2 regions of the Fusicatenibacter faecihominis genome follow, and region 1 is predicted to be linked to the other one. Evidence: riboswitches for the same ligand, from Rfam matches in the RefSeq annotation. Region 1 holds a riboswitch; the other holds the start of a gene.

Region 1 (5,058 bases):
ATATTGAATTTTTAAGGTACGAATCCCATTTTAGGTATGGGAAGTCTTAGATCGTAATATGTGATGATGTAGAGATTGATCGGAGCATATTGAGACATTTTCTGGAAAAATATTTTGACGACCGCGGGGAAGAGGCTCTTGTAGAGGAATATAGTTCAGGAGAATCGCTGACAGCGGATGTGGAAGAAGGATATCTGGGAATGGATCTTCTGTTCCTGGATATTTTTATGAACGGAATTAACGGTATGGAAACGGCAGTGAAACTTCGAGCGCTTTCCTGCACGGCGCCCATCGTTTTTCTGACCATGTCTCCTGATTTTGCAGTCGAAAGTTACGAAGTGGAAGCTTCCGGCTATATCCTCAAGCCCTTTTCTGCATCTCAGTTGGTACGTCTTCTGGAGAAAACACTGAAAACCGGTGACCGGAACCGGGTAGCAGTAAAGACGGGACGGCAGTTCCGTTATCCCTACACCGATGATATCCTCTATATTGACAGCAACCGTCATATCGTCACACTCCATCTCAAAGATGGCAGTGAGATTGTGACGCAGGACAAACTGAATGATATCGAGTCCCGGATCGGAGAGAAGCGTTTTCTGCGGTGTCATCAGAGTTACCTGGTAAATATGGATCAGGTGGCAGACGTGAAAGAAGATTTTATCCTGAAAAATGGAAATATGGTCCCTATCCGGGTGCGTGGAAGAAAAGAGCTGATAGACGCATATAATCGGTATTTTCTCAGTCGAAAAGAGGGAGATTTTGCCGAATAAGTAAGGCGAAACGACGATTGTGCTTAAAATCCTGCCGATTGTGCCAAAGTTGTGCAGGAGCTGATTTTTTCTGATATACTCTTTCTCGAGAGGGAAAGAGAACTTTAAATTCAGCAAACCTGTTGAAAAGCAGTGACGCAAAACCAATGGGTCTAAGGCGTACAGCTATGACAGCCGGTTGCTGTGGGGAAAACCGGGAGTTTTCTCTACATAAGGTTCTGAAAAGCCGCGGCAGGACAACATCCTGTACGCGGTTTTTCTGCGTTTTAAGACTTTACACTGCTGAAAAAGTTACCTATAATAAAAACAAAAAAGGAGGAATTGATCGATGCAGTTAATTGATGGAATCAAGACAAGACGAAGCGTACGGAAATTTGAGGATAAAAAGGTTCCGCATGAAGTGTTGGAACAGATCGTGGAGGCGGCTGCCTTTGCTCCCTCCTGGAAAAATTCCCAGACCGTAAGGTATATCGCCGTGGAGGACGCGGCCCTTAAGGAGCGGATTGCCACAGAAGCTACGATGAATTTTACCCATAATAAAGATATCATCTCCGCCTGCCCGGTGCTGATCGTCGTTGTGACAAAGACCGGTATCTGCGGTTATGAGAAGGACGGTTCCTACACCACCTCCAAAAAGGACAAGTGGGAAATGTTTGACGCGGGCATCGCTTCCCAGACCTTCATGCTGGCGGCCCACGAGTACGGCGTCGGCACTGTAACGCTTGGCATTTTTGACGAGGAGATTCTTGGAAAAATCCTGGAGCTTCCGGAGGGCGATAATGTTTCCGCCCTTCTGGCAGCAGGCTATCCGGAAAGCGCTCCCGCAGCACCGAAGAAAAAGAGCGTGAAAGAGCTTCTTTCCTGGCGCTGATCGCTTTACTTTTAAGACTGTCTGTGTTATCCTTTCCTTTAGTAAATGGCCGCGGAAAGGCGGCAGAAGGGAAAACAAATGGATAAGGAAGAACGGAAAAAGATTCACAAAAAGATCAGCATAATCACGCTGCTTGCCCTGATTGTCGTTATCGCCGTCATGATCGGCGGCACCCTCATGGGCTGGCTTAAAATCTGGGCGTTTCAGCTGATTGCCTGTCTGTACCTTGTGGGCTACTGGGCTGCGACGGATATTCTGGAGCCGAAGCTCACGAAGCTTCTTGAGGGCGTCACGGAGGATCAGAAGAAAGCCTACAAGAAATATGCGGCCATGGATTTTGCCGGATATATGGGAATTCTGGTATTTGTCATCTTCGCAGGCCGGGGCGGCGCCAGCAATGTCGGCATGATTGGCCTCGTGGTTTACGCTTACACGCTGAGTGCGAAGAAGAAATTCCGGCTGGAGTTCCAGCACCCGGAGAAAATTCATAAGAAACAGGCTCCGGTACAGAAAAAAGAAGTTTCCATCCGTGAGAAAGCGGCTATGGTAAAGCCGGTGGATGACGAAGAAGACGAGCAGTAAAAAAGGGAGGGCGGCATATGCCGGCCCTTTCTTTCATATAATCAGACTGACAGACGATGGATGGCAGTGTGCATGAAGGCTGGAAAAGGATATCTGATTTTGCTGACGGCGGTATTTCTCTGTGCGGCCGCTGTCTGGATGAGCAGGGATGCGGTGGAGACTGTATCTGAGAAAAATGAGACGGAGAGTGCTGAGGAACTGGCGCCCCGGGTGGCCATCAGCTTTGACGATGGTCCCCATAAAACCTATACGCCGCTGCTTCTGGACGGCCTGAAGGAGCGGGACGTGAAGGCGACGTTTTTTCTCATCGGGGAAAATATTTCCGGCAAGGAGGAGATCGTCCGGCGCATGGCAGAGGAAGGGCATCTCATCGGAAATCATACCTACAGCCATGTGAAACTTTCTGGTATGGCTCCTGAGGCGGCCTGCGAGGAGATCCGAAAAACCTCCGACCTGATTCAGGAGATCACGGGAAAGCCTGCGGAATACATACGCCCGCCCTTCGGAGAGTGGGATAAGAGCCTCGAGTGCGGGCTGACCCTTTTTCCCGTACTGTGGACTGTGGACACTCTGGACTGGACTACGGAGAATGTCAGCGATGTGGTGCGCCGGGGCACGGAAAAGGTGAAGGATGGGGATGTGATCCTGCTTCACGACTGCTATGCTTCCTCGGTAAAAGCGGCCCTTGAGATTATCGATACTCTGAAAAGCAGAGGCTTTCAGTTTGTGACAGCGGATGAACTGATATTGGAATAGGAAGGAACGTCATGGATTTATTTGAATATGCAAGAAGCAATACGATGAAAAAGGAAGCCCCTCTGGCTTCCAGAATACGCCCGAGGACCCTGGATGAGGTGGTGGGGCAGCAGCATATCATCGGAAAGGACAAGATGCTCTACCGCGCGATCAAGGCGGACAAGCTGGGTTCCATCATTTTTTATGGCCCGCCGGGAACCGGAAAGACTACGCTGGCGAAGGTCATCGCCAACACCACCAGCGCGGAATTTACCCAGATTAACGCCACTTCCGCTGGGAAAAAAGACATGGAGGAGGTCGTGGCCAAAGCCAAGGATACCCTCGGAATGTACCAGAAAAAAACGATTCTTTTCGTGGATGAGATTCACCGCTTCAATAAGGGGCAGCAGGATTATCTTCTTCCCTTTGTGGAGGACGGAACGCTGATTCTGATTGGAGCCACGACGGAGAACCCGTATTTCGAGGTGAACAGCGCTCTGATTTCCCGGTCGGTGATCTTTGAACTCAAGCCTCTGACAAAGGAGGATGTGGGTGTGCTTCTGAACCGGGCCGTCTATGATAAGGAGCGGGGCATGGGTTCCTACGACGCGGTACTGGAGCCGGAGGCGGAGGAGTTCCTGGCAGATATTGCAGGGGGCGATGCGAGAAAAGCCCTCAATGCCATTGAGCTCGCGGTGCTCACGACGGAACGCAGCGCGGATGGAAAAATCCATATCACCCGGGAGGTGGCTTCCGAGTGCATCCAGAAACGGGTGGTGCAGTACGATAAGACCGGGGACAACCACTACGACACGATCTCTGCCTTTATCAAGAGTATGCGGGGTTCCGATCCCGATGCCGCGGTCTATTATCTGGCCCGGATGCTCTATGCCGGGGAGAGTGTGACCTTTATTGCCCGGCGTATCATGATCTGTGCCTCAGAGGATGTGGGAAACGCTGATCCCCAGGCCATTCAGGTGGCAGTGGCGGCAGCTCAGGCCGTGGAGCGGGTGGGCATGCCTGAATCCCAGCTGATTCTGGCTCAGGCCGCCCTCTATGTGGCCACTGCGCCCAAAAGCAATTCTGCCACAAACGCGATCTTTGAAGCTATGGAAGCCGTGAAAAACGGCAAGGCCACAGTTCCGGTCCACTTAAAAGATGCCCACTACCCAGGCGCCGCCAAACTGGGCCACGGCATCGGCTACGAATATGCCCACGACTTCCCCAAACACTTCTCCCGCCAGCGCTACCTCCCCGAAGAACTGGGTGACACCAAATTCTACCGCCCCAGCGGAAACGGGTATGAGAAAGAGATTGAGAAGTATCTGGAGTGGATACATGAATAAAAAAACACCAGGCAGAGCTTTCCAGCTTATGCCTGGCATTTTTTTATTCGGATTTCGGTTCTGTAAGTAGTGTCCCCATGACGTATTCGTAGATTTCCTGGCAGCGTTTGCCCCAGTGGTTGCACATGGCGATGGCCTGCTCTTTGTCGGGAACGCTGATGGTGAGATCCAGGAGATCGCCTTTTTTCTCCTTGACTTCGCAGTGGACGGAATATTCACCTGCGGTATTTTTATAATAGTCAGCGACAATGGCCACTTCGTTTCGGAGGGCCATTTTGTTTTCCTGGATATAGCGGTCGATGTCCTCACGGATGGGGGCGGAGATCTTCTGAGTGAAATAGCCGAGGGTCATATCGCCGTCCTCGGTGAGGTAATACTGGGAAGTATTCCGGATGGTCTCCATACGGATAAGCCCGGCCTCCACCAGCTCCGAGATGGCCTGCTGGAGTGTGAAATATGTGGTGTATTCCTGGTCCAGCACAAATTCAGAAATCTGGGCGTTGGTCAGCGGAAAATCCACTTTTTTCAGCATATATAGAATGATGAGTTTGTATAAGGTTAAAGGTTCTGCCATAGTTCCCTCCTTATGGTTGAAAAAATTTCCCCTGCCAGGAGCCACGCAATTTCAGCTGCCGGTGAATCTCATTGAGGACTGAGCGCTTCCGGCTGCTCCAGAGCGGGGCAATGAGAAGCTCTTTGGGGCCGTCTCCGGTGAGACGGTGAATCGTGATATCCGGTGAAAGTTCGTCGATGC
Region 2 (5,058 bases), on a different contig from region 1:
GATGGCGTTTTCCCGAGCTATATGACTGTTTCCTCCGAGGACCCCACGGATCTTGAGGAAGAGCGCCGTCTCTGCTATGTGGGTATCACCCGTGCGATGAGGCAGCTGACCATGACCTGTGCCCGTCAGAGAATGGCAAGGGGAGAGATCCAGTACAACCGGATGTCCCGTTTCATCAAGGAGATCCCGGAGGAGTACTTAAGCATCGGCCAGCCGGCGAAGCCGAAGACGGAGCTCAATCAGCCGACCAAGCGGAAACTGGCGTTCCAGGATGCGAAAAATGCTTTCAAGAGCAAGGCTCTGGATCCGAAACAGTTCAAGGTGGAGAAAGCCGGCAGCCTGGATTACGGCGTGGGCGACACCGTGAAACACATCAAATTTGGTGTGGGTATCGTGGAATCCATCACTGATGGCGGCAGAGACTTTGAGGTGACAGTGAATTTCGACAAGTGCGGCGTGAAAAAAATGTTCGCCGGCTTTGCAAAACTGAAAAAGATTTAGAAAAATATTATAGTATTATCCGTGGAAAGGTGATATACTAAACACGAGAATAAAGAATGAAGAACGGCAATGGAGTTTTCCATGATGTCTGTGCAAAGGAGCGAAAGGACGTGGCAAATATGAACAGCAGATTAGAGGAATTATTAAACAGTCTTCAGAAAAAAGAAGAAGAGAAGCCGAAGAACGTAGTTCTCTGGGTTCTGGCAGCGATCGGAGCCGTAACAGCAGTGGCAGCCATCGCATACGCAGTATATCGTTATTTTACTCCGGATTATCTGGAAGATTTCGATGATGATTTTGATGATGATTTCGACGACTACTTCGATGACGAAGAGGAGGACAAGAAATCAGAGAAGAAAGACGAGGAAGCTTCCGAGGAGGAATAAGCTTCAGATCAGAGAAAATAAAAAGTGAGACAGATGTCTGTCAGGCAGGCACCTGTCTCTTTTTATGAGAAAGGAAAACAGATGAAAAAAGGTGAAATTTTAGAAGGTGTTGTAAAGGAGCTCCGTTTCCCGAACAAGGGAATCCTGGAGATCGAGGGCGCGCCTGTAGTGGTGAAAAATGCGGTTCCGGGCCAGAAAATCCGTTTTTCTGTGACAAAAGCCCGTTCCGGCAGAGGCGAGGGCCGACTTCTGGAAGTGCTGGAAAAGGCTCCGGGAGAGATTGAAGCGCCTTGTCCTCATTTTGAAAACTGCGGGGGCTGTACCTATCAGAATCTGCCCTACGAGCAGCAGCTTGCGATGAAAAGTTCCGTGGTGGAGAAACTTCTCCGGGAGGTATGTCCGGACCTGAATTTCGAGGGGATCAAGGGAAGCCCCAGGGAAAAAGAGTACCGGAATAAGATGGAGTTCTCCTTCGGCGATGCCTACAAGGACGGTCCGCTGGCCTTAGGTATGCATAAGAGAGGAAGCTTCTATGATATCGTGACCGTGGATCAGTGTCAGATCGTGGAAGAAGATTTCCGGAAAATTCTCTCTGCTGTGCTGGATTTTGCTGCTGAGACCGGCTTCCCTTATTATCACAAGCTCCGTCATACAGGCTTCTGGCGTCATCTTCTCGTGCGGAAAGGCCTGAAAACCGGCGAGGTTCTGGTGGCTGTGGTGACAAGCTCCCAGAACAGCGCGGATATGAACGCTTTGGCAGAGCGTCTGAAGGCTCTTTCTCTGGACGGCGAGCTGGTGGGAGTTCTCCATATTATTAATGACAGCCTGGCAGACGTGGTACAGTGCGACGAGAGCCGGACGCTTTTTGGCCGAGATTTTCTCTATGAGGAACTGCTGGGCCTTAAGTTCAAGATTTCTCCGTTTTCGTTTTTCCAGACCAACTCTTTTGGCGCGGAGGTGCTTTATGAGACGGCCAGAGACTATGTGGGTGAGACGAAGGATAAGGTAATTTACGATCTTTACAGTGGCACCGGTACGATTGCCCAGATCCTGGCCCCGGTTGCCCAAAAAGTCGTGGGTGTCGAGATCGTGGAGGAGGCCGTGGAGGCAGCCAAAGTGAACGCAGGCCTCAACCATCTGGACAACTGTGATTTCCATGCAGGCGATGTGCTGAAAGTCATCGACGAGCTCTCTGAGATGCCGGATCTTATCGTCTTGGATCCGCCGCGAGACGGTATCAACCCCAAGGCTCTGGAAAAGATCATCCGCTTCGGCGTGGACCGCATGGTCTACATTTCCTGCAAACCCACCAGCCTGGCAAGGGATCTGGTGACGCTCCAGAGCAGTGGCTACAGAGTAGAGAAATGTTGCTGCATCGATCTTTTCCCGTCAACCTATCATTGTGAGACGGTGTGCCTCTTGAGCAAACAAAAACCAGATACCAAGGTAAAAATAGGCATTGATATGGATGATTATTACCGTATCAGGGAGAATGCTGAAAGCAAATAAATCTTTACAAAACTGAATAATACATTGAATTAAAGCAGGATAGAAGCTGTTGATGCGTTAGGAGATAACGTGTCAGCGGCTTTTTCTTGTTAGGGCATGCCCTGTTTCCCATTGAGAAGTTTTTCTTGTGTACAGTAGAGCATTAGAGTATAATAAAATCAGTTTTTTGCATAAGTTTAAAAGCTTAAGAAGGATGATCGGCAAAACAGATGAAAGTCTGCGACGCAAAGCTACAGGGCCTGTAAAATGGCAGCCAGTTGCATGAAATGACGTGCACTGTCTGTTTGACAGTGTTTTTTTACGGTGTTATTTCATAAATCTAACCATAATGTTTTTGTTGGGAAAGAGAGAAAAAATATGAAAATCAAAAAAGTACAAAGTATATGTCTTGTCTTGGCATGTGGAGCAGCAACAGGACTTATAGGGTGTGGGAAAACAGATGAAACGTCAAAGAAACACGAAGCAATTACTTTTATGGCTCCTTATCTGGATGTGGACAGCTTCATAAAAGAGGTGCATAAAACCTATCCGGAGGTTGAACTTGAAGTAGTCCCGTACAGCGGAGCAAATACAACAACCTGTCTGCAGAATATGTTAGAGGCAGATGATCTTCCGGACATCTGCACACAGACTTTTTATAAACCAGATGTGGTGGATGTCAGTGATAAGATGATTGATCTCTCCGGATACGATTTTACAGATAATTATGTGGAATCACGTCTGAAAGATGTATCCGATGATGGTGCACTTTATATGCTTCCATCTTTGTACAACTGTTATGGAATCACTTATAATAAAACACTGCTTGAGAAAAATGGCTGGAAGCTGCCAACATCTTTTACAGAACTTGAAGAACTTGCAGACAAAGCAAAAGAAGCAGGAGTTACGTTATGTATGGCACAGATACAGTACCCTGGTTCAGCCTTTCAGTATATATGTAATATTGCGGATGCGGGATTCCTTAGTACCATGTCTGGAAAGCAGTGGCAGAAAGATTACCTGTCAGGAAAGGCAAATGTAAGCGATACACCAGGCATGATGGAAAGTATGGAATATATCCAAAAGTGGAAAGACCTTGGGATGCTTGACTGCAGCAACAGTGATCCGGCAGATGATGGCAAAACAAGAGAAGATTTTATAAAGGGAAACTCACTGTTTCTATTGGGACCACAGAATGGCATTATGGACGCAGAAGATACAACGGACAAATTTGGTCTGATGCCATACCTGTCTGAAGACGGAAGCAGGAATGTATTTATTTTAAATTAGTTGATTGTCTTGAAAAATGCTTGATTTACGGGCATATTCGCAGGTTTGCAAATTGATTTTACTACTCATTTACTACTTTTAACGGATTGAGCCTTGATATGCAAAAAGCACCTGCGGGCTGCCGGATAGACCGCTACACCACCTTACGCGGCACGTCGAAAAGAAAAAATAAAATAACACCACCTATAAGGCGGCGTTTCTCACTCCTACACTGGAGAACAGGAACGCTGCTTTTTTATGCCCTCATGTTACGCAGTAAGGGCAAATGAAGCCTTGATTTATGCGGCTCTTAGAGCGCGGAAATGAGAAATGCAAGGGTTGATACCTTTTCCCTCAAAACCGCGTTTCTACTGCGTAACAAATCCAACCAAAGGAGTGATGAAGCTATGGCAGTTTTCCGCGTGGAAAAGAACAAAGGTTATACGGTTATGAGCAACCACCATTTACGCAACAAGGAACTTTCCCTAAAGGCAAAGGGCTTGTTGTCGCAAATGCTCTCACTTCCCGAAGATTGGGACTACACCCTTGCAGGGCTGTCCCTTATCAACCGGGAAAGTATCGACGCTATCCGCACCGCTGTATGGGAGCTTGAAAAAGCCGGATATATCACAAGGCGGCAGGGACGCGACGAGAAAGGCAAAATGACCGCTATCGAGTACACCATTTACGAACAGCCACAGCCCCTAGCATTGGATTGTCCGGTATTGGAAAATCCAACAGCGGATAAGCCGATATTGGAAAATCCGACACCGGATAACCCGACGTCGGAAAATCCAACGCAATTAAATAAAGAACTATTAAAAACTAACTTACCCAAAAAAGAAAAATTAAATACAGATGTATCAAGTACCCATTCCATTCCTTTCCATTCCCTAAATCCCTCTCCCTTAGAGGACGCGGCACAGCCGCCGGAACGGAAGCGAAAGGAAGCGACAGACGCATACAGCGTGTATGAGGAAATCATCAAGGACAATATTGAGTACGACTATCTGATACAGGACAGATACCTTGACCGGGACAGGATAGAGGAAATCCTTGCCCTTATTCTTGAAACCGTCTGCACCAAACGAAAAACAATCCGTATCGCCGGGGACGACTACCCGGCAGAGCTTGTAAAAGCAAGGTTTATGAAACTGAACAGCGAACATATCCGCTTTGTACTTGACTGTATGCAGGAAAACACCACCAAAATCCGCAACATCAAGCAGTACATGAAAGCTGCCCTTTTCAATGCCCCGTCTACGATTGGCAGCTATTACACGTCCCTTGTATCTCACGATATGGCAGATGGTACTTTTTATGGGAAACCGAAAAAATCCGGCATACCCGATTACACCTGCAACGAGGGCGAAAGCCTGTAAACCAACCCAAAGGAGGATTTGATTATGACACA

What was found. Region 1 has a riboswitch for cyclic di-GMP ahead of LKD71_RS13210 (nitroreductase family protein). Riboswitches for the same ligand answer to the same signal wherever they lie in the genome.
Region 2: another riboswitch for cyclic di-GMP. It lies ahead of LKD71_RS16295 (ABC transporter substrate-binding protein); the one in region 1 lies ahead of LKD71_RS13210 (nitroreductase family protein).

Annotation. Positions count from the first base shown of each region.
Region 1 is NZ_JAJEPR010000027.1:28-5,085, forward strand. Features, by position in the region: gene LKD71_RS18385 (LytR/AlgR family response regulator transcription factor) at 57-770, shown strand; cyclic di-GMP riboswitch class I at 873-956, shown strand; gene LKD71_RS13210 (nitroreductase family protein) at 1,099-1,641, shown strand; gene LKD71_RS13215 (hypothetical protein) at 1,720-2,223, shown strand; gene LKD71_RS13220 (polysaccharide deacetylase family protein) at 2,296-2,979, shown strand; gene LKD71_RS13225 (replication-associated recombination protein A) at 2,991-4,304, shown strand; gene LKD71_RS13230 (DUF4364 family protein) at 4,348-4,878, opposite strand; gene LKD71_RS13235 (TIGR01212 family radical SAM protein) at 4,889-5,058, opposite strand, start outside.
Region 2 is NZ_JAJEPR010000048.1:6,107-11,164, reverse strand. Features, by position in the region: gene pcrA (DNA helicase PcrA) at 1-501, shown strand, start outside; gene LKD71_RS16305 (hypothetical protein) at 621-887, shown strand; gene rlmD (23S rRNA (uracil(1939)-C(5))-methyltransferase RlmD) at 969-2,396, shown strand; cyclic di-GMP riboswitch class I at 2,586-2,661, shown strand; gene LKD71_RS16295 (ABC transporter substrate-binding protein) at 2,754-3,665, shown strand; gene LKD71_RS16290 (DUF6017 domain-containing protein) at 4,052-5,026, shown strand; gene LKD71_RS16285 (DUF5348 domain-containing protein) at 5,051-5,058, shown strand, end outside.